Regions from separate parts of the Dyella sp. KRB-257 genome, predicted to be linked through region 2. Evidence: riboswitches for the same ligand, from Rfam matches in the RefSeq annotation. Region 2 holds a riboswitch; the other holds the start of a gene.
What was found. Region 2 has a riboswitch for cobalamin ahead of ACO2Q2_RS08290 (ribonucleoside-diphosphate reductase subunit alpha). Riboswitches for the same ligand answer to the same signal wherever they lie in the genome.

Region 1: it holds a riboswitch for cobalamin, as region 2 does, so the genes downstream of both, btuB (TonB-dependent vitamin B12 receptor) here and ACO2Q2_RS08290 (ribonucleoside-diphosphate reductase subunit alpha) in region 2, are expected to answer to the same signal.

The regions. Positions count from the first base shown of each region.
Region 1 is NZ_JBMSDZ010000012.1:1,077-14,032, reverse strand. Features, by position in the region: gene ACO2Q2_RS10770 (tetratricopeptide repeat-containing sulfotransferase family protein) at 1-1,045, shown strand, start outside; gene ACO2Q2_RS10765 (TonB-dependent receptor) at 1,181-4,270, opposite strand; cobalamin riboswitch at 4,804-5,037, shown strand; gene btuB (TonB-dependent vitamin B12 receptor) at 5,172-7,034, shown strand; gene ACO2Q2_RS10755 (efflux RND transporter permease subunit) at 7,548-10,712, shown strand; gene ACO2Q2_RS10750 (M16 family metallopeptidase) at 10,874-11,500, shown strand; gene ACO2Q2_RS10745 (hypothetical protein) at 11,497-11,673, shown strand; gene ACO2Q2_RS10740 (hypothetical protein) at 11,631-11,852, shown strand; gene ACO2Q2_RS10735 (acyloxyacyl hydrolase) at 11,898-12,419, shown strand; gene ACO2Q2_RS10730 (DUF3147 family protein) at 12,552-12,902, opposite strand.
Region 2 is NZ_JBMSDZ010000008.1:11,817-30,362, reverse strand. Features, by position in the region: gene ACO2Q2_RS08350 (efflux RND transporter periplasmic adaptor subunit) at 1-351, opposite strand, end outside; gene ACO2Q2_RS08345 (c-type cytochrome) at 723-1,244, shown strand; gene ACO2Q2_RS08340 (ACP phosphodiesterase) at 1,407-2,006, opposite strand; gene ACO2Q2_RS08335 (alpha/beta hydrolase) at 2,067-2,753, shown strand; gene zapE (cell division protein ZapE) at 2,771-3,886, shown strand; gene ACO2Q2_RS08325 (sensor domain-containing phosphodiesterase) at 3,985-5,772, shown strand; gene ACO2Q2_RS08320 (pirin family protein) at 5,901-6,770, shown strand; gene ACO2Q2_RS08315 (peptidase C13) at 6,899-7,282, shown strand; gene ACO2Q2_RS08310 (sigma-54-dependent Fis family transcriptional regulator) at 7,295-9,208, opposite strand; gene adh (aldehyde dehydrogenase) at 9,459-10,979, shown strand; gene ACO2Q2_RS08300 (TonB-dependent receptor family protein) at 11,205-13,292, shown strand; gene ACO2Q2_RS08295 (DUF779 domain-containing protein) at 13,314-13,700, shown strand; cobalamin riboswitch at 13,805-14,016, shown strand; gene ACO2Q2_RS08290 (ribonucleoside-diphosphate reductase subunit alpha) at 14,258-16,708, shown strand; gene ACO2Q2_RS08285 (GIY-YIG nuclease family protein) at 16,817-17,113, opposite strand; gene ACO2Q2_RS08280 (ribonucleotide-diphosphate reductase subunit beta) at 17,318-18,343, shown strand; gene ACO2Q2_RS08275 (DPP IV N-terminal domain-containing protein) at 18,543-18,546, opposite strand, start outside.

The DNA.
Region 1 (12,956 bases), on a different contig from region 2:
GGTCAATCTGCGCAAGCAGAAACCCGAAACGCAGCAGCTTTCCTACCTGGAAACGCAGTGTGCGCGTCTCGAAGATGCGCAAACCTCCGAGCGGAAATTTGTGAAGGCCGAGTTTGCGTATTCCCGCTTCAAGACTCTCGACGATCTCGGCCGCTACGAGGAAGCTTGGCGCGCGCTTGATCAATGCAACACGCTGATGGCGGAGTTGAATCCTTACGATGCAGCCGCCGAGGAAGCACTCACCAACGCATTGATCGAGCTGCCGGAAAGACTGCCTACGAAGGCGACGAGCGTCTCCTCGAGTGGCCCGACCCCCATCTTCATCGTAGGCATGCCGCGATCGGGGACCACCTTGCTGGATCGCATGCTGTCCAGCCATTCTGCGATCACGTCAGCGGGCGAGATCATCGATTTCTGGAGGCAGTTGCACTGGGTCGCCGACGTGGTTCCCGCCCGGGCACGTGGCCTGCTTTCGATCATCGACAAGGCTGCGGATCTCGACTATCAGCAACTGGGCGAACGCTATCTGCGCCAGACGCAGTGGCGCGCCCAAGGCAAGGCGTTCTACATCGACAAACTGCCGGCGAACATACAAATGGTCGCCTTCATTCGACGCGCCTTGCCGCACGCGCCCATTCTCCACATGGCACGTGAGCCGATGGACACCTGCTTTTCGAACTTCAAGGCGATGTTCGGCAACGTGTCCTCCTACAGCTACCAGTTCGGCTCGCTGGCGCACTACTACAGGCAGTACTCCCGGCTTGTCGATGCGTGGCATCGGCAGTTGCCCGGAGCCATGATCGATGTGGACTACGCTTCGCTGGTGGATGACACGGCCGGTACCCTCGGCAAGGTACTGGAGCACTGCGGCCTGGCGATGGAAGAGGCGTGCCTCGCCCCGGAGAAAAATGCCGCGCCGGTGGCCACGCCCAGTAGCGCCCAGGTTCGCGAATCGATCCATCGGCGTGGCATCGACCAATGGCGCCATTACGAGGCACAGCTCGAACCACTTCGGCTGCTGCTGGAGGCAGGAAGCTCCCGATAGCCCTTCTCTATCGGGAGGCCTGCGCGGCGTCTTACGCCCGGCTGCTGCCGTGGCAAGGCTGCCCGGCCTGATCAACGGAAAAAAAACCACCGGCCTCTCGGCCGGTGGTTTTCTGGTGTCTATCGACGACGCTTATCAGTAGTCGTAGGTCACCGACAGTCGCACCGTGCGCGGGGTCTCATAGAACAGCGCCTGATGATAGCTGTTGTTGATGTAGATCGTGTCCGGTGCCGGGTTGCCATTGGCATCCGTACCGCCATTGTAAGCATTGGCGAACGTCGGATCCGTCTGGACGGGCTTCTGCTCGTTGAACACGTTGAAGATGTCCAGGTGGAAGCCCAGTTTGTGGTCGGCGAAGTCCGGGGTGTAGTGGATACCCAGGTTGAGAGGCTTGGTCCACGGCGTCGTACCGACCGTGCCCGGCGGCACGCGCTTGCCGGCGCACCAGTGGTAGTTGCCGCTACCGCCGCCATTGTAACCGGCCGGATCATCCACGCCGTACGGGCCGTAGTAACCCAGGCACGACTTCGGCTGACCGGACTGCGCCAGCAGGGTACCGGACACCAGCCACTCCGGGGTGATCTGGTAGGCACCACGGATGCGGATCTGGTGCTTGTGCACGTTCTGCAGATCACCGTACTGGCCGTCCATCAGCGCGTAGTTGTCCCAGTCTTCGGTCTTGGAGACGTCACCCTGGCCGAAGTCCGAACGCACCTGGCCTTCGGTGTTACCAAAACCGCGGGACCAGGTGTAATCGATGCGTGCCTGCCACTTGCCGTCGAACGGATGCTCCAGGTACAGGTTCACCGAACCGACCTTGCGCTTCACACCCTGGGTGAAGCCCCAATCCGCGTTGGTCATCGACACGATCTGATCAGCTTGACCGCTGCCGGCATTGGCGGTGACCAGGAAGTTATTGGTGCGACCGGGATTGAACAGGCGGCAGTAAGCCGGACCGTAAATGGAGTCGGAATAGTCATCCGGGTTCAGACCCAGCTTGCTCATCTTGGCCGCGATCAGATACGGCGAGCACTCATCGTCGATGGCGACCTTCAGATCACGCCACATCGCCTTGGCGCCATAGGTCCACTTCTCGTTGAGCTGCTTGTCGAAGCCCACGATGAACTCGTCCAGGTACTCCGGCTTCAGGTTGCGCGCGGTGACCTGCTGCGGATCCTTCGGCAGACCGAACTCACCATCGGGTGAAATCGGACCGTTGAACTTTTGCAGGCCGGTCGGCTGACCGTACTGGTCGATCCCGGTATAGGTGTAGTAATTGAGCACGTACGTGGAACGGTTCGCAGCGCGCTCGGCGGCGTTCTGCGGCAGCGCGAGGTAGTAGCGACCGGCGTTGCCGTAGACCTTGAACGTGGAATCGCCGTACACATCCCAGCTCGCACCGATGCGCGGCTCCCACTGATTCTTCAGGTCGACGAACGCCTTGCCGACGTCGTTGTAGTTGGTGAAGTGATCGTTGCGGATACCGATGTTCAGCAGCAGGTTCGAGGTGACCTGCCAGGCGTCTTGCACGTACCACGCCTTCTGCGAGGTGGTCATGTTGGTCTGCCAGCCGACCTCGCGCTGCTGAACGTAGGTCGGGTAGTAGCGCCAGTAGTAGTTGACGCTCGGGTTGAACGGGTTCTGCTGGGTCGGACCCTGGTTCTTGGCACCGTAGTTCATGTTGTCGATACCGACCGACAGGCCATGATCACCCAGGCGGTAGTCGAAGTCGACGCGCAGGCCGTGCGTCGAGAGCTTGGCCGAATCCGAGTACCAGCTGGTGTTCGTCTGGCAATTCCTGATCGGCGTGCCGCCGGTATAGGCCGGGTTCTGGTTGTATGCCTGCGAGATGAACGGGTACGGGCACTGGTTACTGTACTGCGTCGGCGTATTGAAGCTCGCCTTGCCGTACAGGATGCTCAGCGTGGCGTCGTCGGTCAGATAGCTGGTGAAGTGACCGATGTAGAAATCGGCGTCGTCCTTCCGGGTGTCGTTGGGAGCAAGGAAGGAACCAGTCTGCAGCGTGTCGTAGTCGAAGTTGTAAGTCTGACCCGGCGCGAACCCGTTCGCGTACTGCTTGTTCTTCAACATCGTCAGCTCGAAGACGTTGTTGTCGGTGATGTTCCAGTCCAACTTGCCGTAGAACTTCGAGCTCTTATCCTCGTTGTACTGCACGTGGCCCAGGTCGACGTTCTGGACGTTGGTGGAATGGGCCTTGGTCTGCTCGCCGGCCAAGAACAGGAACAGCTTGTCCTCGATCAGCGGACCACCGACGTACGCCGAATAGACGGTTTCCCACTGCTTGTTGTCGTTGCGGTACTGGTACAGCGTACCCGGCTTGCTTGGATCTTCCAGTTGGTAATGCGTCAGCCCATCGATGCTGTTCGGGTTGGCGATCGGGTTGGGAACGGCCGGGTTGCCATAGACATTGTTCTTCGGAGTGCCTCCCAGGAACTTGGGCTCCCAGATCACCTGACCGCCGAAATGCCACTCGTTGGTGCCGCGCTTGCCGATCTGGTTGATCACGCCACCGTCGGAACGACCGTACTTGGCGCTGTAGCCACCGGTGAGGGTTTCCTGCTGCTCGATCGCGCCATACGGCAGCTGGAAGCCACCGATGTTGCGGTAGGGTTCGCCGGTGTTGAAGCCGTTCACGTAGTAGGCGTTTTCGGACACGCTCGAACCGCCGAACGAGACGGCGTTGGCGAAGTAGTTACTGCCCTGCACGGTGCCCGGAGCGAGCAGCGCGATGGCTTCAGCGCTGCGGGTCACCGGCAGCCTCTGGAGGTCGGCAGCCGTGATCACGGTACTGGAGTTGACGCTGCTGACGTCAATGGAAGGCAGGGCGTTGCCGGTTACAGTCACAGCCGACAGATTGGTGGTGTCAACCGTGAAATTAACAGCGCTACCACCGCCCGGCGAGATCGTCACGTTGTCGCGCGTGCTGACGACGCTGCCGTCCTTCTTCAGGCTCACCGAGTAGGTGCCGACAGGGAGGTTGGCGACGCTGTAACGACCGCTGCTGTCCACTTGAACATCACGCGACACACCAGTCGCGGCAGACGTGACGGTAACGGTCTCGCCCGGCACGGCCTGACCGAAGATGGTGCCGGTGGTGCTCTGCGCGCTGGCGACGCCGGCGACGCCCGCCAGCCCAACGGCCAGCGCTGTCACCAGCGCATTGCGACGCGGCTGAACCCCGCGCGTGAAACGACTCTTGCTCATAACTCTCTCCCCAAGCGAACCCTTACGGGCTCAAAAAAACTAAATCAAGGCGACCCAAGAAATCCAACTCCGGTCAACCGATTCTGCAACAGGACATCTCCCACGCCCCAAAAATCGCCAACTACCATCAAGTCCTACTTGAGCTCCCGACAGCCGCAAACGCGACGTCGCCGGGCCACATCCGAGGCGACACTGCCAAACGCTAGCGTCAGATCTAACAGGCAGTCAACTTTTTTTTAGCATATCGCACGAATCTTCGAAGCGGCGCGATGCGCTTGCTGTCACCCAGGCATGTCCTGATCGGGTCGCCACAGTGACGATCGCCGCGTTCGACACATCTGCCCAAGCGGGCGCGTCGCTGGCCGCGACGCCTCGTAACTGCCTCATTCCGCTGGTGTGTGCTGCATCCATAGGCCATGGCCTCATCGCCAAGCGCCGAGTTTATTTCCTAGAAAACATCAATTTGGGCACACAGGCGTCTCTTTGCATGATTTGGAAACAAACATTGTTTGAACCTGCACCGATCGCCGGATATAGTGATCTTTGTTTCGGGTGTCCCATACATACGGTGTATGGGATGAAACGGGAAGCCGGTGCGTCGCGCGTTCGCGCGCAACCAGTCCGGCGCTGCCCCCGCAACGGTAGGCGAGTGAATCGCCGGGCCACACGAGCCACTGTGCCTAGGCATGGGAAGGCGTGGTCCGGTATGCGCGGTTCGCCGCGTGTCGCTCGCAAGCCCGGAGACCGGCCCGATTCGACTGTCCTGGCGGCTCGCGGTGGGCGAGGCTGCGGTACGGATCGCGCCCTTGTCGTGCGTCTGTCGCCGTGCTTTCCCCACGATGTCCTGCCAGCTCATCCCTTGTTGAGCCGCGCGCGGGTGCACGGCGAAGGAAATCAGACGATGAACAGGAATCTCGTGGCGACCGCCGTGGCGGTCGCGATCCTTGCAACAGCTGCACAGACGGCGCAGGCACGGCAGGCCGCCAGTCCGCCGATGGAGCCGGTGATCGTCACCGCCACGCGCACCGCGATCACCGTGGACGACGCCCTGTCGTCGGTGAGCGTGATCACCCGGGCGGACATCGAGCGACTGCAGCCGACCTCGCTGATGGACCTGCTGACCGGCCTGCCCGGCGTCACTTTCGCGCAATCCGGCGGCATGGGCGAGCAGACCTCGCTGTTCCTGCGCGGCACCAATTCCTCGCACACCCTGCTGCTGGTCGATGGCGTGCGGGTGGGCAGCGTGAGCGCGGGGCTGGCGGCGTTCGAGCAGATTCCGGTGGAGCAGATCGAGCGGATCGAGGTCGTGCGCGGGCCGCGCTCCAGCCTGTACGGCGCCGACGCGATCGGCGGCGTGATCCAGATCTTCACCCGCCACGGCCAGGCCGATGGCCAGCTCGCCCCGTCGCTGAGCGTGACCAGCGGCAGCCGGCATACCGTCGGCAGCCAGGTCGGCCTGTCCGGCGGCGACCGACACGCCTGGTACAACCTCAGCCTGGGCGGCGAGTACACCCACGGCATCAACGCCTGCCGCGTCGGCGCCGGCACCGTGTTCGCCGGCTGCTTCGCCAATGAGCCGGACAGCGACGGCTACCGCAACTACAACGCGCTGGCCAATGCCGGCTACCGCTGGGACGGCGGCACCGAGCTGGCCGCCACCTGGCTGCGCAGCCGCAATTTCGTCTATTTCGACGGCGCACCCTACGGCAACCAGGCGCTGAACCAGCAGCAGGTGGTCGGTGCGCGGCTCACGTTCCGGCCGCTGGCGTTCTGGCAGGTGACCGTGGGCGCCGGACAGAGCCTGGACAAGGCCACCACCTACAACGATGGCAGCTACGTGCGCTATTCGGACTCGCGCCGCAACCAGGCCTCGTGGCAGAACGACCTGACCCTGGCCGACAACCAGCTGCTGACGCTGGGCGCGGATTACCAGCTCGAGCACCTGTCCAGCGATATCGGCTATCTGGCCAGCCGGCGCCAGGACACCGGCGTGTTCGCCCAGTATCAGGGCACGTTCGGCCGCAACGAGCTCCAGGCCTCGGCCCGCCACGACCACAACGGCCAGTTCGGCAACCACGATACCGGCGCGCTGGCCTGGGGCTACCGGCTCGATCACGGCCTGCGCCTGTCGGCGAGCTACGGCAGCGCCTTCCACGCGCCGACCTTCAACGACCTGTACTACCCCTACGGCAGCGGCAACCCGAACCTCAAGCCGGAAACCTCGCGCAGCGCCGAGCTGGGCGTGGCGCAGCAGGGTGAGGGCTGGAACTGGGCACTGAACGCCTATCAGACCCGGATCAGCCAGCTGATCGCGCTGGACAGCAATTACTACCCGCTGAACATCAGCCGCGCGCGCATCCGTGGCATCGAGGGCCAGCTGGGCGCCACGCTGGCCGGCTGGCGCTGGCAGGGCTACCTGACCTGGCTGCAGCCGCGCAACGACGACGGCGGCGCGAACGACGGCCACTGGCTGCCGCGACGGCCGGAGCGCACCGCGCGGATCGATCTGGACCGCCGCTTCGGCGAGGTCGGCGTAGGCGCCACCTGGAACGTGGCCGGCGCGCGCTACGACGACGTGGCCAACACCCACCGACTGGGCGGTTACGCCACCGTCGACCTGCGCGCCAGCTATGCCTTCGCGCCGGGCTGGGCGCTGGAGGGGCGGCTGGCCAACGCGTTCGATCGCCGCTACGAGACGATCTACTACTTCAACCAGCCCGGCCGCAGTTGGTATCTGACGCTGCGTTACGCGCCCGGCGGCTGAGCGCGCCCCGTTGGGCGCTTCGACTTCGGCGCGGCGCGCCTGCATTCAGCGCGAACGGTGTGGGGATGGTGTGCCTACGCGCCTGCGCTCAGCGCGAACGCGGTGGGTGGCGGGCTTTTAGCCCCTCTCCCACCGGGAGAGGGGTTGGGGAGAGGGTGCGGGGGTGCCGATACGCGCTCGCTCCGCCCGAACCCTCACCCGCCTGTCGGCACCCTCTCCCGGAGGGAGAGGGACTCGGCCGTGTGGCCTTGAGGCAAGCGCTTCGACTTCGGCGCGGTGCGCCTGCGCTCAGCGCGAACGGTTGCGGGCTACCGGAACTTGAGTCCCTCTCCCGCCGGTAGGGTCTTTCGGCAGGGCCGGACTTAAGGCACATCCCGCTGCACCGGGCAGGAGCATAGGGTGCGGCATGCCCCCGCCCATCTTCTGGCCCACGAACCGCGCGCCGGTGGCACGCTACGCTAGCCACCCCGGCGCAGCCCCGGCCGCGCGCCCCATCCTTGGTAGGGACGCCCCATGAACATCTTCGCCCCGATGATCCGCCGTCCGGTCGGCACCTCCCTGCTCGCCGCGGGGCTGGTGCTGGCCGGCATCTGCGCCTATCTGCTGCTCGGCGTGGCGGCGCTGCCGTCGCTGGAGTTCCCGGGCGTCTACGTGGTGGCGCAGCAGCCCGGTGCCAGCGCGCAGACCATGGCCAGCACCGTGCTGGCGCCGCTGGAACGACACCTGGGGCGCATCCCGGGCGTGGACGAGATGTACGGCAACGCCAGCGAGGGCTCCGCCTCGGTGATGGTGCGCTTCACCTTCGACCGCACGGCCGACAAGGCCGCGCGCGACGTGCAGTCGGCGATCAATGCCGCCGCGCCGGACCTGCCCAGCGGCATGCCCGCGCCGCCGCAGTATTTCAAGTTCGACACCGCCAGCATCCCGATCCTGTTCATCACGCTGACTTCCAGCGGCCTGCCGCAGGACAAGCTGTTCGATCTGGCCGACACCCTGCTCAAGCCGGCGGTAGCGCAGATTCCCGGCGTGGCGCAGGTGCAGGTGTTCGGCGGCACGCCGCACGCAGTGCGGATCGAGCTGGACACGGCCGCCTTGGCCGCCAAGGGCCTCACTCCCACCGACGTCAGCAACGCGCTGCGCGCGGCCAATGTCACCTCGCCGCAGGGCATCCTGAGCAACGGCCGCACGCAATACACCGTGGTCGCCAACGATGCGCTGCACGAGCCGGAGGAGTTCGCCCGGCTGCTGATCGCCAGCCGCAACGGCACCGCGGTGCGCCTGTCCGACGTGGCCAGGGTCTACGGCGGCCAGCAGGACAAGTACCAGGGCGCCTGGTTCAACGGCAGCGACGCGGTGGGCCTGCAGATCAGCAAGCGCCCGGAAGCCAACGCGGTGGCCACGGTGGAGGCGATCCGCGCCAAGCTGCCGCAGCTGCGCGGCTCGCTGCCGGCGAACATCGCCATCACGCCGGTGTTCGACCTCACCCAGACCACCAAGTCGGCGCTGCACGAGGTGGAGACCGCGCTGCTGATCTCGATCGCGATGGTGGCGCTGGTGATGCTGGTGTTCCTGCGCCGCGTGCGCCCCACCCTGATTGCCATGCTCAGCGTGCCGCTGTCGCTGGCCGGCGCGTTCGTGGCGATGTGGGCGCTCGGTTATACGCTCAACACGCTGTCGCTGGTGGCGCTGGTGCTGTGCATCGGCTTCGTGGTGGACGACGCGATCGTGGTGATCGAGAACATCGTGCGCCACATGGAGCACGGCGACGCGCCGCTGGAGGCCTCGCTCAAGGGCGTGCGCGAGATCGGCTTCACCGTAGTGTCGATCACGCTGTCGCTGGTGGCGGTGTTCGCCCCGCTGCTGTTCGGCAACAACATGCTGGTGATGCTGCTGCGCGAGTTCTCGGTGACGCTGACCGCGGCGGTGGTGATCTCGGCCATCGTCTCGCTCACGCTCACTCCGGCGCTGTGCGGACGCCTGCTCAAGCACGAGCCGGTGCCGCCCAAGCCGCCCGGACGCATCGAGGCGGCGGTGGAGCGCTTCGATCGCGCCATCCTCGTGCGCTACCAGCGGGCCCTGGACTGGGCCATGCATCACCGCCGGCTGATGCGCTGGCAGCCGCTGCTGCTGCTGATCCTCACCGGCGTGCTCGGCTTTGCCGTGGTGAAGACCGCCGGCGGCACCTTCATGCCCGACGAGGACACCGGCCAGCTGCAGGTGTTCATCAGCGCGGACACCAACATCTCGCCCGCCCTGCTCACCCAGCGCGCGCGCGAGGTGAGCGACATCATGAAGCGCGATCCGGCCGTGCTCGACCAGCTGACCATGCTGGGCGGCGGCTTCGGCGGGGCGGTGGGCAACTCGGCGCAGATGTTCGTCGACCTCAAGCCGCGCGGCGACGGCCCGGGCATGCGCAAGGAAGGCATCAAGACGGTCGTCGAGCGGCTGTCGAAGCAGTACAACGCACTGCCCAACGTGCAGGTGTCGGTGAGCGCGGCGCAGTTCCTCGGCGGCGGCGGCAGTGGCGGCAACGGCGGCCAGTACGAGTTCCAGCTGATCAGCTCCAGCGGCGAGGACCTGCAGCCGTGGACGCTGAAGATGGTGCGGCAGATGCGCACCATCAAGGAATTCCGCGACGTCAGCAGCGAGTTCGAGCACACCGGCAAGGAACAGCGGCTGATGGTGGACCGCGAGGCCGCCGGTCGGCTGCATGTGGGCATGGGCACGATCGATTCGGCGCTGTACAACGCGTTCGGGCAGAACCAGGTGTCGGTGATCTACTCCGACATCAACCAGTACCGCGTCATCCTCACCTCCGGCTCGGCCGAGGATTTGAGCCCCGGCGCCCTGCTCAACCTCCACGTGCGCAACGACCAAGGCAAGATGGTGCAGCTGTCGGCGCTGGCGAGGATCGCGCCGAGCATCGCGCCGACCCGCATCCGCCACCACAACCAGATGCAGGCCGCCACCATCAGCTACAACCTGGCCAAGGACGTCACCCAGGATCGCGGCATCGCGCTGGTGAATCAGGCCGCGTATGCGGTGAACCTGCCCGACGGCGTGCGGGTGGAATTCACCGGCAACAACCAGCGCCTGCAGCAGGCGCAGAACAACGGCATGATCCTGCTGCTGGCCTCGATCGTGGCGATGTACATCGTGCTGGGCATCCTCTACGAGAGCCTCGGCCATCCGCTGACGATTCTCTCCACCCTGCCGGCGGCCGGCGCCGGCGCGTTCCTCGCCATGCTGGTGACGCAGACGCAGCTGTCGCTGATGGCGATCATCGCGATCCTGATGCTGATCGGCATCGTCAAGAAGAACGCCATCCTGATGGTCGACTTCGCCCTCGTCGCCGAGCGCGAGCGCGGCCTGAGCCCGCCCGAGGCAATCCGCGAAGCCGCGCTGGTGCGCTTCCGCCCGATCACCATGACCACCCTGGTGGCGATGGGCGCGGCGCTGCCGCTGGCGATCGGCTTCGGCATCGGCGCGGAGATGCGCCAGCCGTTGGGCATCGCCATCGTCGGCGGCCTGCTGGTGTCGCAGCTGCTCACGCTGCTGAGCACCCCGGCGATCTACCTGTTCAACCACGACCGCAGGATCCGCAAGGCCGCCCGCCGCCTGCGCCGCGAGGAGAAGCGACGACTCAAGACGCTGCGCCCGCAGGCGAGCGCGGGCTGAGGTTTCATCAGGCGCCCGCGCCCTCCCGCGGCGGGTCGGCATCGGGCGACCCGATCCCCGCCGCGAGCGCCTCTCGCGGGCCTGCGAGGATGGCAAAGGTCCTGCCTGTCCAGACCGCGGTCTTGCTATCGTCGCCCGACCATCCAGGAAGGAGTTTCGTCATGCACCACCCACTGCGGGCCGTCGTCCGGCTCGCCTCGTTCACGTTGCTGGCGGCCGCCGCGTTCGTGCCGGCACCGGTCGCCGCGGCCGAGCTGGCCGTCCCGCCGATCCACTACCGCGAGCGCACGCTGCCCAACGGGCTGCAGGTGCTCAGCGTGGAAGACCACGCCAGTCCTACCGTGACGGTACAGGTCTCGTACCACGTGGGCTCGAAGGATGATCCGGCCGGGCGCTCGGGCTTTGCGCACCTGTTCGAGCATCTGATGTTCAAGAGCACCAAGCACATGCGCGCCGAGCAGATGGACCGGCTCACCGAGGATGTCGGCGGCGCCAACAACGCCTCCACCAGCGACGACGTCACCAATTACTACGAGGTCGTGCCGGCGAACTACCTGCGCACTTTGCTGTGGGCCGAAGCCGAGCGCCTGTCCAACCTCAACGTGGATGAGAAGAACTTCAAGTCCGAGCGCGCCGTGGTGCAGGAGGAATACCGCCAGAGCGTGCTGGCCAACCCCTACGGCAAGCTGTTCAATGCGATCGGCCCGCACTCGTACACCGTGCACCCGTACCGGCGCCCGACCATCGGCAGCATCGAGACCTGGACGCCGCCTCGCTGCAGGACGTGATCGACTTCCACAACACACCCAACGAGGCGGAGAAGCGGCTGCGCGCGGAGATCGAACGGCTCGCCACCCAGCCGATTCCCGACGCGGAGCTGACCATGGTGAAGACCCTGCTGCTCACCGCTCAGCTAGCGTGCGTCGTGCCGGCCTGCCGCTGGTCACCGCGCAACTGCTGATCCGCCGCGGCGGTGAAATGGATCCGCCCGGCAAGGCCGGCCTGGCCAGCCTTACCGCCAACCTGCTGACGAAAGGCGCCGCCGGCAAGACGGCGCCGCAGATCGCCGCCGCCGACGGAACGCTCTGTTGTGCAAAACAACGCACGAATATTCATTGCGGCTGCACGGATCTTTATTAAACTATTGGGTGCAGTAACAACAAAAATACACAAGGAACCCTGACCGTGCACGCCATCTCCTCCCCCCGTCGTCTCGCCGCTGCATTTGCCCTGCTGGCCCCGGCGCTCTCCCAGGCCGCCACCCACATGGAAGTGCAGGCCGGCCGCAGCTACATGGATTCGCACGGCACCCATACCGCCTTCGTCGAGGCGGTGTTCGCGCCGCATGCCATCGGCAACAGCCGCTACACCTGGTCGCCGGATCTCTCGGCCGGCTGGATCGACGGCCGTGACCTGACCAAGCGGTACAGCCAGACCACGCGCCCCTCGGTGGCGCTGGTGGCCGCCGGCGCACGCCTGCGCACCACCGACAGGAGTGCGTGGTACCACCCGCTGTTCTTCAGCTTCCAGCTGGCCGGCACCAACCACACCACCCAGGCGCTCTCCAGCCACTACCAGTTCGTCAGCACGCTGGGCCTGCAGTTCGAGCACGTGAGCTTTGCCATCCGCCATATCTCCAACGGCGGCCTGCACCACCCCAACAGCGGCGAGACCATGGCCCTGGTCGGCGTGGGCTTCGATCCGTGAGGTGATAGCTGGCGGTTTTGCCTGCCGCCCTGTGGGAGGCATTTCACGCTGTGGGAGGGGCTTTCAGCGCCGACAGCATGCGCCTGCCGAAGCGTCACGGCTGAAGCCGCTCCCACAGGGGCGCGCAGCAGCTCAGAGCAGCTTGATGCCGAACGGCTTCACCGCCAGCGCGAACAGCGCGAAGCACGCCACGGTGATCGCCGCGCTGATCGCCAGCGCCGGCCAGAAGCCGAAGCGCGCCAGCAGGCGCGGAAAGGCCAGGAACATCGGCAGCGTGGGCACCACGTACCAGAAGGTGTACCAGGCGTGGTTGGCGATCTTCGCGGTGGATTGCTTTTCCACGTGCAGCCAGATCAGCGCCAGCAAGGTCACCAGCGGCAGCGAGGCGATCAGCGCGCCGGCGCGGTCGCTGCGTTTGGCGACTTCGGACACGACCACCACCACGGCGGCGGTGATCAGATACTTGGTGATGATCCAGGGCATGGCGCGACTCGCTTGTTCGGTAAGAGTGTGATGGCATAACGGGGCGACGGCATC
Region 2 (18,546 bases):
CTTGCGCGCGGCGGCCTGGTCGTAGGCGGCCTGCAGCGAGCGCGGGTCGATCTCGGCCAGCACCTGGCCCTTGGTCACTTCCTGGCCCTCGGTGAAGTTGAGCCGCATCAGCAGGCCGCCGATCTGCGGGTTCACCGTGACCGTGTTGAGCGCCTTCACGGTGCCCAGCGCGGTGAGGTACACCGGCACGTTCTGCACGCTGACCGGCTCCACCGTCACCGGCACCGGCTCGGCATCTTTCGCTCCGGGACCATTCTTGCCGGCGGCGGGCTTGTGCAGCAGGCGGACTCCGACCGCCGCCACCACGAGCACGGCAACGGCGACCAGCGCGATCTTCCAAAAACGCGACATGCAAAACTCCCGGATTGAACGACGGGGCAGCGGCCCCGGCGCGCGGCGTGCGCGCACTGTCTTGAGTGGCAGGAAAAGAATAGGTTCAGAGCAACGACCCCGGACACTGCCGGTTGACATGGGTCCGCCATGACCGATGGCAGGGGAGAGGCTTCGCGAAACCATGCATGACGGGGACCGGGCACGATCCGAATCCCGCGCACGATACCCCGGGCTGCGACCGCCCGCCACGCTGCACGCTGAAACTTGCGCCGGGCTTCGTCTATAATCCCGCGGCTGGCGTGACTGCGTCCCTGCGGGACGACATCAGGCCGCGCCCGGGGCCAATGGTGGCCCCGCATTTTGACTGGAGTACGTTCGTGAGCGGTTCCCTGACCAAATCCGATCAGAGCTTCGTGCGGCAGTTCTCGTTGCTGATCGCCGGCCTGAGTGTGCTGACCGTGCTGCTGATCGGCCTGGGCTGGGCGATCTACAACCACGAGCCGAAGGAAACCAACCCGAACGCGCTGAAGCAGCTGGAAGCGCGCATCGCACCGGCCGCCGCCGTGTACGCCGGCGACACTGGCCGCGCGGCGATGGCCGCCGCGGAGGAAGCCGCCGCCAAGGCTGCCGCCTCGCAGGTGGCCTACGGCGGCACCACCGACGGCAAGACGATCTACGGGAACCTGTGCCACAGCTGCCACACCGCCGGCGTGGCCGGTGCACCCAAGCTGGGCGACAAGGCCGCCTGGGCCCCGCGTCTGGCGCAGGGCCTGGATACGCTGGTGAAGCACGCGATCGAGGGCTACAAGGGCCCGGACGGCTTCATGATGCCGGCCAAGGGCGGCAACCCCGCACTGACCGACGCGCAGGTCAAGGCCGCCGTCACCTGGATCGCCGACCAGGCCAAGTAGCCGCCGCGCTCATTCAAGCCAAAGCCAACGCCGCCCACCGGGCGGCGTTTTCGTTCGCCCCTTCTCCCCCACGGGGAGAAGGTTGGGATGAGGGGTCACGGAGCCACGGTCGCGGTGCTGCCTGCGAACGATCCGTCGAGGTACGGGCGGGTACGACCCGTCTCAGCCCGGACCCATCCGTTCCTGCTCGATCCATCTGCGCGCAAACGCCTGCAACTCGGGAAAGAACACCTCGAAATGCCCGTCCAGCGCACTGGCCTGCAGCTGCAGCACCGGCAGGGCATCGGCCAGCGGATTGGCCCGCTGCAGCCGCTGTCCGATCCCGGCCAGCGCGCGACCCAGCACCTGCGGCTGCGCGTAGGCGGCCGGCAGGTCGTGCGCCTGCATGTAGGCGAGGAAACGCCGCAGCGCCGGCGGCAGCTGCGCCGCGCGATCGCACAGCAGCGCGCGCAGGTCGACGGAAAACCGCGTCAGCGGCACCGTCGACCAGCGCGGAAAGGCGCGTGCCAGGCAATGGTCGAACCACATGTCCAGCAGGATGCCGGCGTAGCGGCGATACGGCGGCGCCAGTCGCGCCTTCGCCGCCAGCACCTCGGGATGCGCGTCGGTGTACACGTCAATGGCGCGATGCAGGCGGATACCGGCAACCACCCCGCGCGGCCACGCGGCATCGGGCACGCCGCGCACGAAATCGCCGAGCATGCCGCCCAGGCGCAGCGCGTCGTCGTCACCGGCCAGCAGGGCGTGCGCGAGATGATTCATGAGCGGTGAAGATGCGGCCATCGCGGGCCATCGACAAGGCGGCCGGTTATCATCGCCGGCATGAACATGCTCTCGCTTCCCGCCAACCCGGCGAGCTTTCCCGAGCAGGCGGCCGGTTTCATGCTGCGTGGGCCAGCCGGCATGCTGGAAACCATCACCGACCGCGCCGCGCACCCCGGCGCGCGGCGCGGCGTGGCGATCGTGTGCCACCCCAACCCCGTGCAGGGCGGCACCATGCACAACAAGGTGGTGACGATGGTCGAGCGGGCGCTGCGCGAATCGGGGCTGGACACGGTGCGCTTCAACTTCCGCGGCGCCGGCGCCTCCGAGGGCCACTACGACGAAGGCAACGGCGAAGGCGACGATCTGGCCGCGGTGGCCGACTGGGTACGCCGCGTGCGCCCCGGCGAGGCGCTGTGGCTGGCCGGGTTTTCCTTCGGCAGCTACGTGACGATCCGCAACGCGGTGCGGCTGGGCGCCGAGGCGCTGATCAGCATCGCGCCGCCGGCCGGACGCTGGCCGTTCGAGGGCTTCGCGCTGCCGACCTGCCCGTGGCTGGTGGTGATGGGCGAGGAGGACGAGGTGGTCGAGCCGCAGGCGGTGTTCGACTGGATCGACAGCCTCGAGGTGAAGCCCGAACTGGTGCGCATGCCCGAGACCGGGCACTTCTTCCACCGCCGCCTGATGGACCTGCGCGGCGCCGTGAAGGCCGCGGCGCGCCGCTGGCTGCCGCCCGAGCGCACCTGACCCGTCCCGTTCCCGCCATGACCGATACCGCATCCGGCGCGCCCAGCGCGCGCTACCTCGAGGGCGTGGCCGCCCACCGCTGGGAGAGCGATCCGGCCCAGCTCGCCGTGCTGCCCGAGTTCGACCGCATGCACGCCGCGCTCGGCGCCGCGCCGGAAAGTCCAGGCCTGTTCGGACGGCTCAGGAATCTGCTCGGCAGCGACCCGGTGGACGCCGTGCCGGGTTTGTACCTGTGGGGCAGCGTGGGCCGTGGCAAGACTTTCCTGATGGATCTGTTCGTCGCCGGCCTGCCCGCCGGCACCGCGCTGCGGCGGCACTTCCACCGCTTCATGGGCGAGGTGCACGCCGAGCTGCGCACACTGGGCGAGCGCGCCGATCCGCTGGTGGACGTGGCCGCACGCATCGCCGGGCGCTGCCGCGTGCTGTGCCTGGACGAGTTCCTGGTCAGCGACATCGGCGACGCGATGATCCTGGCCAACCTGCTCGACGCGCTGTTCGCGCGCGGCGTGAGCCTGGTCACCACGTCCAACACGGCGCCCGCCAACCTCTACCGCGACGGCCTGCAGCGCGCCCGCTTCCTGCCGGCGATCGCGCTGCTGCAACAGCGTTGCCACGTGGTGGAGATGGCATCCTCGCGCGACTGGCGCCTGCGCGCGCTGAGCCAGGCGCCGGTCTACCTCACGCCGCCCGGCGCGGAGACCGAGCGGGCGCTGACGCGCATCTTCGCCAGCCAGGCGCAGGACGAGCCGGTCGACGGCGGCGCGATCACCCTCAACGGCCGCGAGGTGCCGCTGCGCCGCCGCGCCCAGGGCGTGCTGTGGTTCGCCTTCGACGCCCTGTGCGAAGGCCCGCGCGCGGTGGCCGACTACATCGCGCTGGCGAAATCCGCGGCCACCATCCTGATCTCCAACGTGCCGCAGTTCACCGTGTACAGCGAGGACGCGGCGAAGCGCTTCGTGCAACTGGTGGACGAGTTCTACGACCGCCGCGTGAAACTGGTGCTGTCGGCCGCCGCGCCGATCACCGAGCTGTACGACGGCGAGCGCCTGCGCGCCGAATTCGGCCGCACCGAATCGCGGCTGATCGAGATGCAGAGCGAGGACTACCTCGCCGCGCCGCACCGGCCCGAGTAGCGGATTGCAGACGGACTCTGCATTAGATTCAGGCGTCTGCCGCGCGCGATCGACCAGGCGACGGCACCATGCAGCGACGACAGGCACAGAGGAAGGTCATGGCAAGCGCATCGGACACCCCTCCGGACCCCACTCCCGGAACGGTGCACCACGCCGTCGACCTGGCGGACGGCTTCGCCGTGCCCGGCTTCGACGCGGTGGCGCGACTGGCCGCCCATTCGCTGCGCGTGCCGGTGGTGTCGCTGGTGCTGGCCACCGGCAGCGCCTACTGGTTCAGCGACGATGCGCGCAGCCCGCACGCGCCGCAGGCGCTGCATCCGCGGTACCTGGCCGCGGCCCGCCACGGCGAGCCCCAGGTGGTGCCCGACACCGAGGCCGACGAGCGCTTCGGCGGCGGACCGCCGCTTACCGACCCGCGCACCGCCTCGATGCGCTTCTTCGCCAGCGCGCCGGTGTACACGCTCAGCGGCCAGCACGTGGGCGCGCTGTGCGTGATGGACCATGCGCCGCGCACCGGACTGAGCAGCAAGGAGCGCGACGACCTGCGCGACGCCGCCGCGCTGGCCGGCACCGGGCTGGTGCTGGGCAGCTACCTGGGGCGTACCGATCCGGTCACCCAGCTGCCCCACCGCAACGCGTTCTTCGAGGACCTGCGCGCGCGCCAGCGCGGCGGCGCCCACCGCGCCTGGCTGATCGCCATCGACGTGGCCCCGGTGAACCGCTTCAACGCCTTCGTGCGCGCGATGGGTCACGCCTACGCCGACGAATTGATGCGCGACGCCGCCGCCCGCATCCAGGTGTGGATGCCCGAGCACACCCACCTCTACCAGGTCGGCGTGCATCGCTTCGCCGCCGTGCTGCCGGAGGCGTCCGGTGCCGTCGACGGTGCGCGGATGGACGAGCTGGTGCACCGCCTGCGCCAGCCGTTCGACTGCCTGGGCATTCCGCTCACCATCCAGCCCGGCGTGGGCCTTCTCGACCTGGACGTGGGTGAGCTCGACGGCGGCGGCGATCCGCTGCGGCTGGTGATGAGCGCCTCGCACGCGGCCCACCACAACGTACGCGGCTGGTCGATCTACGAACCCGCGCACGACGAACGGCACCGGCAGGAGTTCTTCCTCGTCACCGAGCTGGCCGCCGCACTCAACGACCGCACCGAGCTCACGCTGCACTACCAGCCGCGGGTGGAACTCGCCACCGGCCGCTGCGTGGCGGTGGAGGCGCTGGCGCGCTGGCACCATCCCACGCTGGGCCCGATCCCGCCGGACCGCTTCATTGCGCTGGCCGAACAGGCCGGGCTGATGCGCACGCTCAGCGGATGGGTGCTCGACCATGCGATCGCCCAGCTCGGCGCGTGGCAGCGCGCGGGGCTGGCGCTGAAGCTGTCGCTCAACGTCTCCGGCAGCGACCTCGGCGGCGAACTGGTGGAACACCTGCGCAGCACCGCCAGCCGCCACGGCGTGGCGCTCGATGCGCTGGAGCTGGAGTTCACCGAAAGCATCCTGCTGGAACACTCCGACACCACGCGCGAACACCTGGCGGCGATCCGCGCGCTGGGCATCGGCATCGCCATCGACGACTTCGGCACCGGCTACAGCAACCTCGCCGCGCTGCGCCAGATGCCGGCCACCAGCCTGAAGATCGACCAGTCGTTCGTGCGGGCGATGGAGGACAGCCGGCACGACGGCGCCATCGTGCGGGCGATGACCGAGCTGGCGCGCGAGCTGGGCTTCCGGGTGGTGGTGGAAGGGGTGGAGACCGCCGGAATCTACGCCGCCGTGCGCGGCATGGCCTGCGACGAGGCGCAGGGCTTCCACATCGCACGGCCGATGCCGGCCGGCGAACTGCCCGGCTGGCTGGCACGGCGCAATACCGGGCCGCGCTGAGCGGCGAGCATGAACCGGCACGCAACCGGATGCAGGCGCCGGCCGTCACGCGCACGCGCGTGATGGCCGGCACAACGCGCCGCCGGGTGGCGCGGCACAGTGCGGTACCCCTCTTGCCCAGGCACGCCATGCACGGCCCTTCGCCCACCCGCGATCCGGTGTTTTCGCGCCCGCTGCGGCCCCGCGTCCACCCGGTCGGAACCGGTGGCCGGCTGCGCCAGTTCCGCCACGATGCGTTCGATCGCAACATGTCGCCGCTGCTGGTGGTCGACCACGTGCAGTCGGCCGGCCCGGAGATCGAACCGGCACCGCATGCGGGCCTGTCGGTGGCCACGCTGCTGTTCGAGCACGCGCAGGGCGAGATCGAAACCATCGACAGCACCGGCGCCAGCCACTGCGTGCGGCCCGGCGACCTGCACTGGACGCTGGCTGGACGCGGCGTGGTGCGCCAGGCGCGCGCGCGCGGCGACGCGCTGTCGCTGGACGTGCTGCAGTTGCAGGTCAACTCGCCCAGCGACCTGAAGCAGCAGCCGCCGACCAGTTTTCACCTGGCGGCCGCCGACGTGCCGCAGATCGCCCTGCCCGGCAGCCGGCTGCGCCTGCTCGTCGGCAGCTTCGGCACGCTGCGCTCGCCGCTGGAACTGCCGCAGCCGCTGCTGATCCTGGACGGTCGCATCGACGCCGGCGCAACCTTTCCGCTGACCCTGCCGGCCGGCTGGAACGCCTGGTGCTACGCGGTCTCCGGCGAGCTGGCGCTGGCCGCCGACGGCGCCGGCTCGCGCGCCCTGCCCGCCACCACCGCGGTCACCGCGGGCGCCCACGGCGCCGACGTGCTGCTGCGCATCCGCGGCGTGGGCACGCGCTCGCACGTGGTGGTGGTGGCCGGTGCGGCGATCCACGAGCCGCTGGTGCAGCACGGCCCGTTCGTGATGAACACGCGCCAGGACGTGATGCGCGTGGTGCGCGACTACGAAGCCGGACGGCTCGGCCGACTCTGATTCAAGCGCGCACATTCAACCGCGCGCGGCCAGCCCGGCCGCCATCGCCTCGCGCGTGCCGGTCGCTTACGTTCCAGCAGCCGCGCATCAGCTGCTATCGTCCGCGCTTTGCCGGCACTGGATCACGCATGACTGCCCTGCTCGCCCTGGCCCTGCTGTCGAGCCCCGCCAGCACCGGTGGCGACGACTTCCACGATCGCGTCACCCAGGGCCGGCTGGCCGAGGCCGCCGCGACCGGCCCCGCCTACCAGAAGGCGCTGTGGGCGAAGATCGGCCACCCGATGACCGACGCGCTGAAGGCCTGCATCGCCCGCAACGCACCGGCGGACAAGTCGCCGTTCACCCTGGTCGCCGACGTCGGCGCGGACGGCCGACCGGCACACATCGACGTGCAGCCCGCCACGCCGCTGGCGACCTGCCTGGCCTCCGGCTTCGTGACCTGGACGCTGCCCGCGCCGCCACGGCAGCCGGTGCCGTATCCGATCGAGATCGACGTCAGCATCACGCGCTGACGCCGGTCGCATTCACTCGCCCGGCGGCTGGCGCGCCGCCAGCCGGCGGTACAGCGTGCTGCGGCTGATGCCGAGCCTGCGCGCCGCGGCGGCTATGTTGCCGCGGCAGGCGGCCAGCACCTGGTCGATCGCCTGCGCTTCGAGATCGTGCAGGTTGCCGGCCAGCGGTTCGGCCGCGGCCGGCAGTGCGCCGGTCGATGCAGCGACTGCGCCGCGCCAGCCGTCGGGCAGGTCGTGCCCGGTGAGCGTGGCGCCCACCGTGCCCAGCGCCATCAGGCTGCGCAGCACGCCGACCAGCTCGCGCACGTTGCCCGGCCAGCGACAGGCCGCCAGTTGCTGCACCAGCTCCGGCGCCAGCCACATCGGCACCTGCTCGGCGCCCAGCGCCGTCCACAGCCGGCGCACGGTGTCGGCCACGTCCGGATGCGCGCGCAGCGGCGGCAGCTGCAGCACTGACTGCGCCACGCGGAAATACAGGTCGGCGCGGAATTCGCCGCGCTCCACCGCCTGCTGCAGCTGGCGATGGGTGGCGGCGATCACGCGCACGTCGATGGCGTGCGCGCGGCCGCCGCCCAGCGGCGTCACCTCGCGCTCCTGCAGCACGCGCAGCAGCCGGCTCTGCAGGCCCAGCGGCATGTCGCCCAGCTCGTCCAGGAACAGCACGCCGCCGTGCGCCTCGCGCAGCAGGCCCGGCGAACCCTCGCGCCGCGCGCCGGTGAACGCGCCCGGCTGGTGGCCGAACAGCTCCGATTCGATCAGCGCCTCCGGCAGCGAGGCGCAGCTCACCGCCACGAACGGCGCCCGGGCGCGGGCGCTGCGCCGGTGCAGTTCGCGCGCCACCACTTCCTTGCCGGTGCCGGTCTCGCCCTGCAGCAGCACGGTGATGTCGGCGTCGAGCAGGCGCACCTGGCGATCGATCGCCGCATCCAGCACCGGATCGAATACCGCCGCCGGCGCGCGCAGCGGGCGGATCGCCTGCTGCGCCGGCGCCGGCGCAGCAGGCGCGCGCACGGTACCGGGCACGTGGATGCGCGAGCGCTGCGCATCGCGCCTGGCGTGCACCATGTCGCCGGTCTGGCAGCGCATGCTGCCCATGCTGCCGGGCACCGGCAGGGCGGAGGCGAACAGCTCGTCGTAGCGGCGCCTGCCCAGCTCGCTCCAGTCCAGCCCGAGCAGGCGCAGCGCATGGCGGTTGGCCGCGGCGAGGCGATGCCCCTCGAACACCAGCATGCCCTCGCGCGCCGTGCCGATCAGCGCCGGGTCGGGCTGGATGCGCACGATGTCGGCGCCGTCGAAGGCGGTCTCGAACAGGCGATGCTCGATCTGCTCCACCGCCAGCTGCACCATGCCCAGCGCATGCAGGTGGTGCACCGAGGCGTGACCGGAGAGGTCGAGCACGCCGACCACCCGGCCCTGCGGATCGAAGATCGGCGAGGCCGAGCAGCTGAGCACGCGATGCGGTGCGTAGTAGTGCTCCGCGCCGTGCACTTCCACCGGGCGACGCTCGACCAGCGCGGTGCCGATCGCATTGGTACCGGTGGCCTGCTCGCTCCATGGCACGCCGGGGCGCAGCAACACGCGCGCGGCCTTGTCGAGGAAGTCCGGATCGCCCAGCGCATCGAGGATGAAGCCGTCCGGCGCGGTCAGCACCACGATGCTGCCAGCCTGGTTGGCGCTGGCGTAGAGCGCCTCCAGCTCCGGCCGGCACAGCCGGCGCAGCGCCTCGTGGCGCTCCTGCATCTCGCCCAGTGCGCGTCGCTCCACCGGCGCCACGCTGGGCCGCGCGCTGGCCACCAGCCCCTGCTCCAGGCAGCGTCGCCACGAGGCAAGGATAGTGTCGGACACCAGCCCGCGGGGCGCGGCGCCGGCGCCGAAGAAGCTGCGGCGGGCGGCGTCGATCGAATCGGATATCGCGTTGTGTCGCATGGAACACTCCGGGCTGTCGCAGATTGCGACAGCTGTTGCGCTGCGTGTTCCGATACAAAGCACATGCGTTTGCGAAGTGCAACGCGACCTTCGCGAGCGACGCTGCTGCGATGCAGCGGCAGGATTTTTTTTCCCCAGCGCACGGACGCTGCGCGCGGTTGGCACGGTGCAGCAAAGAGCGATGGCGACAGCGTGCTGGCACGGCTCCTGCTCCATTCCCCTCACCTTCCACCCCACGCGGAGCCACGCCATGACCAAACTCGAACAGCAGCACCTCGCCGTGCAGGTGCCCTTCAAGCAGCGCTACGACAACTACATCGGCGGCCAGTGGGTGGCGCCCAAGGCGGGGCGCTACTTCGAGAACATCACCCCGATCACCGGCAAGCCGTTCTGCGAGATCGCCCGCTCCGACGCGTCGGATATCGAGGCCGCGCTCGACGCCGCGCACGCCGCGAAGGAGGCCTGGGGCAAGACCTCCGCCGCCGAGCGCGCGCGCATCCTCAACCTGATCGCCGACCGCATGGAGCAGAACATCGAGCTGCTCGCCCACGCCGAGACCTGGGACAACGGCAAGCCGATCCGCGAGACGATGGCCGCCGACCTGCCGCTGGCGATCGACCACTTCCGCTACTTCGCCGGCTGCATCCGTGCACAGGAAGGCAGCCTCAGCCAGCTCGACGACGACACCGTGGCGTACCACTTCCACGAGCCGCTGGGCGTGGTCGGGCAGATCATCCCGTGGAACTTCCCGCTGCTGATGGCCACCTGGAAGCTCGCCCCCGCGCTGGGCGCCGGCAACTGCGTGGTGCTCAAGCCGGCCGAACAGACCCCGGCCAGCATCCTGGTGTGGGCCGAGATCGTCGGCGACCTGCTGCCGCCGGGCGTGCTCAACATCGTCAACGGCTTCGGCCTGGAGGCGGGCAAGCCGCTGGCCTCGAGCCACCGCATCGCCAAGATCGCCTTCACCGGCGAGACCACCACCGGTCGCCTGATCAGCCAGTACGCCAGCCAGAACCTGATCCCAGTGACGCTGGAGCTGGGCGGCAAGTCGCCGAACATCTTCTTCGAGGATGTCTGCGCGGCCGACGACGCCTTCTTCGACAAGGCGCTGGAAGGCTTCACCATGTTCGCGCTCAACCAGGGCGAGGTGTGCACCTGCCCCAGCCGCGCGCTGATCCAGGAGTCGATCTACGACAAGTTCATCGAGCGCGCGATCAAGCGGGTGGAGGCGATCAAGCTGGGCAACCCGCTCGATCCGTCCACCATGATCGGCGCGCAGGCCTCCAGCGAACAGCTGGAGAAGATCCTGTCGTACCTGGACATCGGCAAGCAGGAAGGAGCCGAGCTGCTCACCGGCGGCGCGCGCGCCATGCACGGCGGCGACCTGAAGGACGGCTACTATGTGCAGCCGACCGTGTTCAAGGGCCACAACAAGATGCGCATCTTCCAGGAGGAGATCTTCGGCCCGGTGCTGTCGGTGACCACCTTCAAGGACGAGGACGAGGCGCTGGCGATCGCCAACGACACGCTGTACGGCCTGGGTGCCGGCGTGTGGAGCCGCGACGCCAACCGCTGCTACCGCTTCGGCCGCGGCATCCAGGCCGGCCGCGTGTGGACCAACTGCTACCACGCCTACCCGGCGCATGCCGCGTTCGGTGGCTACAAGCAGTCGGGCATCGGCCGCGAGAACCACAAGATGATGCTCGACCACTACCAGCAGACCAAGAACATGCTGGTGAGCTACTCGCCGAACAAGCTCGGCTTCTTCTGACGGCGCAGCACAAGGTTCCGTTGATCTACCGCGGCCCATAGACTGGCCGCGCCGCGCGCATCCGGGCCACCGCATGCGCGCGGCGGTGGCGTCATTGCGTCAACTCCACAGGAGATCGATTTGAAGCACGCGCCGAACGAGCCGCCTCGCCTCCTGCCGACCCCGATCCATCGCGCGGCCGCGCGACGGCGGCTCACCGCCGCCAGCGCCAGTGCCTGCGCGGTGATGCTGGCTCCGGCGATGGCGCAGCAGGCGCCGGCCGCAGGCGGCCCCCGGCTGCTGCCCGCCGTGCAGGTCAACGCCAGCCGGCTGGACATTCCGCCGTTCGACGTGCCCGCCGCGCTCAGCGTGGTGCGCGTCGATCCGGCCGCCAGCGGCCAGCCCGGCGTCAATTTCTCCGAGGTGCTGGCGGGCGTGCCGGGGATCCTCGCCCGCGACCGGCAGAACTACGCGCAGGACGAACAGATCTCCATCCGCGGCTTCGGCTCGCGCTCCACCTTCGGCGTGCGCTCGATCCGCGTGTACATGGACGGCATCCCGTCCACCCTGCCCGACGGCCAGGGCCAGGTGGCGCAGTTCAACCTCGATTCGGCCGACCGCGTGGAGGTGCTGCGCGGGCCGTTCTCGGTGCTCTACGGCAACGCCGCCGGCGGCGTGGTGCAGCTGTACAGCGCCGACGGCACCGCGGTGCCGCAGACCACGCTGGGCGTGTACGGCGGCAGCTACGACAGCTTCCGTTTCCTGGCCAACACGCGCGGCATCGCCGGCCCGGTGAACTACAACATCGCCGCCTCGGAATTCCTCTCCGGCGGTTACCGCGCGCACAGCCGCGTGCGGCGCGAGTCGGACAACGCCAAGTTCGGCATCGACCTCGGCCACGGGCGCAAGCTCACCGTGCTGCTCAACCGCATCAACCAGCCCAATACCCAGGACCCGCTCGGCCTGACCCGCGCCCAGCTCAACCAGGACCGGCGCCAGGCCACCGCGGTGGCGGCGCAATACAACACCCGCAAGAGCGCCGAGCAGAACCAGCTCGGGCTGGTCTACGAGCAGGCCTTGAGCCAGGCCGACCAGTTGCGCGCGATGGCGTACTACGGCCAGCGCAGCATCGTGCAGTACCTGTCCATTCCCCCGTTCGTGCAGAAGAACCCGCTGCAGGCCGGCGGCGTGATCGCCCCGGCCACCCACTACGGCGGTGCCGACCTGCGCTGGACCCACCGCGGCGAGCTGGCGGGAGGCGACTACGAGGCGGTGCTCGGCGCCAGCGGCGACTATCAGATCCAGCGCCGCACCGGCTACGAGAACTTCATCGGCTCCACCCTGGGCGTGAAGGGCGCGCTGCGCCGCAACGAGCACGACAACGTCAACAACGTGGCCGAGTACGCGCAGTTCTACTGGCACTTCGCGCCGCGCTGGTCGGTGCTGCTGGGCCTGCGCAACGATGAAGTGCGCTTTGCCGAGCACGACTTCTACATCACCGCGCGCAACCCCGACGACAGCGGCCACGTGAGCTACCGCGCCACCACGCCGGTGGCGGGGCTGCAGTTCCGTGCCGCCGACAACGTGCGCATCTACGCCAGCTTCGGCAAGGGCTTCGAGACACCTAGCTACAACGAGCTGGGCTATCGCAGCGACGGCCAGGCCGGGCTGGCGTTCGACCTCAAGCCCGCGCGCAGCAACAACTACGAGCTGGGCGCCAAGTGGCAGGCGACCGGCGGCCTCGAATTCGACACCGCGCTGTTCCGCGCCGACACCCGCAACGAGCTGGCGGTGGCGACCAATACCAACGGCCGCGCGACCTATCGCAACGCCGGCCATACCCGCCGCGAAGGCGTGGAACTGTCCGCCACCGGGGAGCTGGCGCCGGGCTGGCGGCTGAGCGCCGGCGTCACCCACCTGCGGGCGCGCTTCGAAGACGGCTACCTGGCCTGCAGCGGTTCGCCGTGCACGGTGCCGACCACCCCGGTCGCCGCCGGCTCGCGCCTGCCCGGCGTGCCGCAGGACTACGGCTCGCTGCGGCTGGAGCACGGCAGCGGCACGGGCTGGCGCGAGGGCGTCACGCTGACCGGCGTCGGCTCGGTCACGGTGAACGACTTCGGCACCGACCGCGCCGCCGGTTACGCGCTGGTCGACCTCGACGCCGGCTACACCTTCGCGCTGGGCCAGACCACCCGGCTGGACCTCAGCGCGCGGGTGAACAACCTCGCCAACCGCCGCTACATCGGCTCGGTGATCGTCAACGACGGCAACGGCCGCTACTTCGAACCCGGCCCCGACCGCAGCGTCATGCTCGGCGCGCGGCTGACGTTCTGACGCCGCATCCGGGAGAGCCGCATGTCCAACCACGCTGCCGAAATCGCCAAGGTACTCGCCACACCCGCCGCCGAGGCGCTGATCGAGCGGCTGCGCGAACGGCACGGGCCGGTGCTTTTCCACCAGTCCGGCGGCTGCTGCGACGGCTCCTCGCCAATGTGCTATCCGCAGGACGACTTCATCGTCGGCGACCGCGACGTGCAGTTGGGCGAGATCGCCGGCGCGCCGTTCTACATGAGCCCGTCGCAGTACGAATACTGGAAGCACACCCAGCTGATCATCGACGTGATCGAGGGTCGCGGCGGCATGTTCTCGCTGGAAAACGGCGAAGGCGTGCGCTTCCTCACCCGCTCGCGCCTGTTCACCGACGCGGAAGTCGAGGCGCTGCAGACGGCCGGGCGCTTCTGAGCCGCAGCCGTCGCGATCGGCCGTAGCCCGCGCCTGCGCTGGTCACAGGCGGCTTTTCCACAGGCTTATGCACAAGATGTGGTGTTGACCTCGCTCTCCCGCCACTCTATGTTGCGCTCGTTGGTGCCCGTCCAGACGCGGCTGTCGGTCGGGCTTGAAAGGGAATCCGGTGCAAATCCGGAACTGCCCCGCAGCGGTAAGTGGAAACGAAACTCCTCACATGCACTGGGCCGCCGCGCCTGGGAAGCGAGGGGGACTAGGTAGGCGCAAGCCTGGGTCCGCGAGTCCGAAGACCTGCCAGCACGTCGGGCCCCACGGGCCGGCGGTCGCGTCCGGTGAGACGCGATGCGCCGATGCTCTCGCGACCCGGCGCAGGTGACCGCTTCCGCGGGGAAGCGCGTCGCATCGCAGGCCGTCATGCGCCTGCGTGTCGACGCGTCGTTCCCCAAGGAAGCCAAGCCTCAGGCCCTGCGCGCGGGAGCAGGCGTTTGAGTTTCGGAACCGTCGCGGCCGCCATCCCGGACCGGCGCGGCGGCTTCCACTTCGGGAGCACTTTCATGGAAACCGCCGAACCCGCGGCCCGCGAGCACACCGTGCCCGCGCCCGCCGCCGTTGCACGCGACAGCGCATCGGACTTCGCCCTCACCCCGCCGCACAACCCCGGCAGCATGCGCGTGACCAAGCGCAACGGCGGCCAGGAGATCGTCGACGTCAACAAGATCGTCAAGGCGGTTACCCGCAGCGCCGACGGCCTGCATGCGGTCGACCCGCTGCGGGTGGCGCTGAAGACCATCGGCGGCCTGTACGACGGCGCCACCACGGCCGAGCTGGACCAACTGTCGATCCGCACCGCCGCCGCGCTCACCGCCGAGGAGCCGGAGTACGGCCAGCTCGCCGCGCGCCTGCTCAGTGCGTACATCGACAAGGAGGTCGCGGGCCAGGAGATCCAGAGCTTCTCGCAGTCGATCGCGCTGGGCGCCGAGGTCGGCATCCTCAACGCGCGGCTGCGCGAGTTCGTGGCACTCAACGCGCGCAAGCTCAACGACGCGATCGATCCGCTGGCCTCGCGCCGCTTCGAGTACTTCGGCCTGCGCACGGTGTACGACCGCTACCTGCTGCGCCATCCCACCAAGCGCTTCGTTATCGAGACGCCGCAGTACTTCTTCATGCGCATCGCCTGCGCGCTGGGCGGCAACGACATCGGCGAGACGCTGGAGCTGTACCGGCTGCTGTCGTCGCTGGAATACATCGCCAGTTCGCCCACGCTGTTCAATGCCGGCACCACGCACGAGCAGTTGAGTTCATGCTTCCTGCTCGACTCGCCGCTCGACTCGCTCGAATCGATCTACGACAAGTACGCCGACGTCGCCAAGCTCAGCAAATTCGCCGGCGGCATCGGCATCGCGTGGTCGCGGGTGCGCTCGCGCGGTTCGCTGATCCGCGGCACCAACGGCCATTCCAACGGGCTGGTGCCATGGCTGAAGACGCTGGACGCCTCGGTCGCCGCGGTGAACCAGGGCGGCAAGCGCAAGGGCGCCGCCTGCGTCTACCTGGAGCCGTGGCACGCCGACATCGAGGAGTTCCTCGAGCTGCGCGACAACACCGGTGACGAGGCCCGCCGCACGCACAACCTCAACCTGGCCAACTGGATCCCCGACGAATTCATGCGCCGCGTGGAGCGCGACGGCGACTGGTCGCTGTTCGATCCCAAGGTGGTGCCGCACTTCGTCGACAGCTGGGGCGAGGCGTTCGAAGCGGCGTATCGCAAGGCTGAGGCCGATGGCCTGGCGGTGAAGACGGTGAAGGCGCGCGAGCTGTACGCGCGCATGCTGCGCACGCTGGCGCAGACCGGCAACGGCTGGATCACCTTCAAGGACCGCTGCAACGCCACCAGCAACCAGACGGCCAAACCGGACAACGTGATCCACCTGTCCAACCTGTGCACGGAGATCCTCGAGGTCACCAACGCCTCTGAAACGGCGGTGTGCAACCTCGGCTCGATCAACCTGGCGCGGCATGTGGTCGATGGCGCGTTCGATTTCGACAAGCTCGCCGGCACCGTACGCACCGCGGTGCGCCAGCTCGACCGGGTGATCGACCTCAACTTCTACCCGATCGACACCGCCGCCGTGGCCAACCGCAAGTGGCGCCCGGTGGGGCTGGGCGTGATGGGCCTGCAGGACGTGTTCTTCAAGCTGCGGCTGCCGTTCGACTCGGCCGAGGCGCTGACATTGTCCAGCCGCATCGCCGAGGAAATCTACTTCCACGCGCTGAGCCAGTCGAACGAGCTGGCGGTGGACTTGGGGATGCATCCGGGCTTCGCCGAGAGCCGCGCGGCCAACGGCGAGCTGCAGTTCGACTACTGGCCCAACGCCACGCCGCACGAACCCACGCGCTGGGAAACGCTGCGCGGCACCATCCAGCAGCACGGCCTGCGCAACTCGCTGCTGATCGCGATCGCCCCCACCGCCACCATCGCCTCGATCGCCGGCTGCTACGAGTGCATCGAGCCGCAGGTGAGCAACCTGTTCAAGCGCGAGACGCTGTCCGGCGATTTCCTGCAGGTGAACCGCTACCTCGCCGACGAGCTGAAATCGCTCGGCCTGTGGACACCCGAGGTGCGCGACCAGATCAAGCTGGCCGAAGGCTCGATCCAGGGCATCGCGGCGATCCCCGAACGCCTGCGGCAGATCTACCGCACCGTGTGGGAACTGCCGCAGAAGGCGCTGATCGACCTGGCCGCCGCCCGCGCCGCCTACATCGACCAGAGCCAGTCGCTCAACCTGTTCATGGAGAACCCGAACATCGGTCAGCTCAGCTCGATGTACATGTACGCGTGGAAGGCCGGCATCAAGACCACCTACTACCTGCGCTCGCGGCCGGCGACGAAGATCGCCAAGGCGACGGTAAGTGCATCGAAGGCGACTGCGCCGGCGGACCAGGATCAGGCGAACGCCGCGGTGTTCTGCTCGTTGGAAAACCCCGAGTACTGCGAAGCCTGCCAGTAGGAGCTCGTCATCCCAGCGGACGCTGGGATCCAGTGACTTCGTCGTCGCGTGGAAGGCACTGGATTCCAGCGTTCGCTGGAATGACGGACTGGGAAGATCGGGGGAATATCAGCCGCAAATCTCCGCATACAGATCACGCCAGTATGGATTCGACTTTTCGACGAGCTCGACCTTCCACGCACGCTTCCACGCCTTCAGCGCCTTCTCGCGCACAATCGCCGATTCTATGGTTTCGTGCAGCTCGAACCAGACAAGGTCATGAACACGATGCCGACTGGTGAATCCTTCCATGACTTGGTTGCGGTGTTGCCAGACGCGCGCGGGAAGGTTCGATGTCACGCCGATGTAGAGCGTGCCATTGCGGCGGCTGGCGAGCATGTACACGCAGGGATTTCGCTCCTGCATTCGTCGATTCCATTCGCGCTGCATGACGTACTCGAACCTTACCCATGAAACGAACGTCATCCCAGCGAAGGCTGGGATCCAGCGTCGTTGGATGACAACCCGCGGCGGAGAAGCCTGAAGTCACTGGGTCCCAGCCTTCGCTGGGACGACGAGAGGAGGACTCAGCGCGATGACAAAGATTCCACATTTTTGAAAGGAAAACCCATGAGCCACGACACAGCCCGCGACAGCCGCCTTCTCGATCCCGGCTTCGCCCTCACCCTGCGCCCCATGCGCTACCCCGCGTTCTACGAGATGTACAAGAACGCGATCAAGAACACCTGGACGGTGGAGGAAGTGGATTTCTCGCTCGACACCACCGACCTCAACGCCAAGATGTCCGCCGCCGATCGCCACCTGATCCATCGGCTGGTGGCGTTCTTCGCCACCGGCGACAGCATCGTGTCGAACAACCTGGTGCTGAACCTGTACCAGCACATCAACGCGCCCGAGGCGCGCATGTACCTGTCGCGCCAGCTGTACGAGGAGGCGCTGCACGTGCAGTTCTATCTCACGTTGCTGGATACCTACATTCCCGATCCCACCGAGCGCAACAAGGCATTTTCGGCGATCGAGAACATCCCCTCGATCCGCGCCAAGGGGGATTTCTGCTTCCGCTGGATCGACTCGATCCAAGGACTCAAGCGGCTGGAAACGCGCGAGCACCGACGGCAGTTCCTGCTCAACCTGATCTGCTTCGCCGCCTGCATCGAGGGGCTGTTCTTCTACGCCGCGTTCGCCTACGTGTACTTCCTGCGTTCGCGCGGCCTGCTGCACGGGCTGGCGTCGGGCACCAACTGGGTGTTCCGCGACGAGTCCGGCCACATGGCGTTCGCCTTCGACGTGGTGCGCACCGTGCGCGAGGAAGAGCCGGACCTGTTCGACGACGCCATGCGCGCGCAGGTGGAACAGATGCTGGAAGAGGCGATCGCCTGCGAGACCCGCTTCGCCGAGGACGTGCTCTCCGGTGGCGTCGCCGGCCTGTCGGTGAAGGACATGCGCCAGTACCTGGAATACGTCGCCGACCAGCGTCTGGCCCAGCTCGATCTGCCGAAGAAGTACGGCACGAAGAACCCGTTCGACTTCATGGACCTGCAGGACGTGCAGGAAGTGACCAACTTCTTCGAGCGCCGCGTCTCCGCCTACCAGGTCGGCGTGCAGGGCGAGGTGGCGTTCGACATGACGTTCTGAGCATCCCAGGCCCCCGCATGCGCGCGCCCGACGTTCGCGAAGAAAACCAATGCGTTACAGAACGTTTACTTGAGAGACGGTCGACGAGGAGGGACGCCTGTCCGGCGCACGTATCGCTCTCATGCACGGCGCCGCGGGCACGAGGGCAGGTCGACGACCGGCCCTCGTGCGTTGCACGTCGCGGCAGCCACTGCCGGGATCAC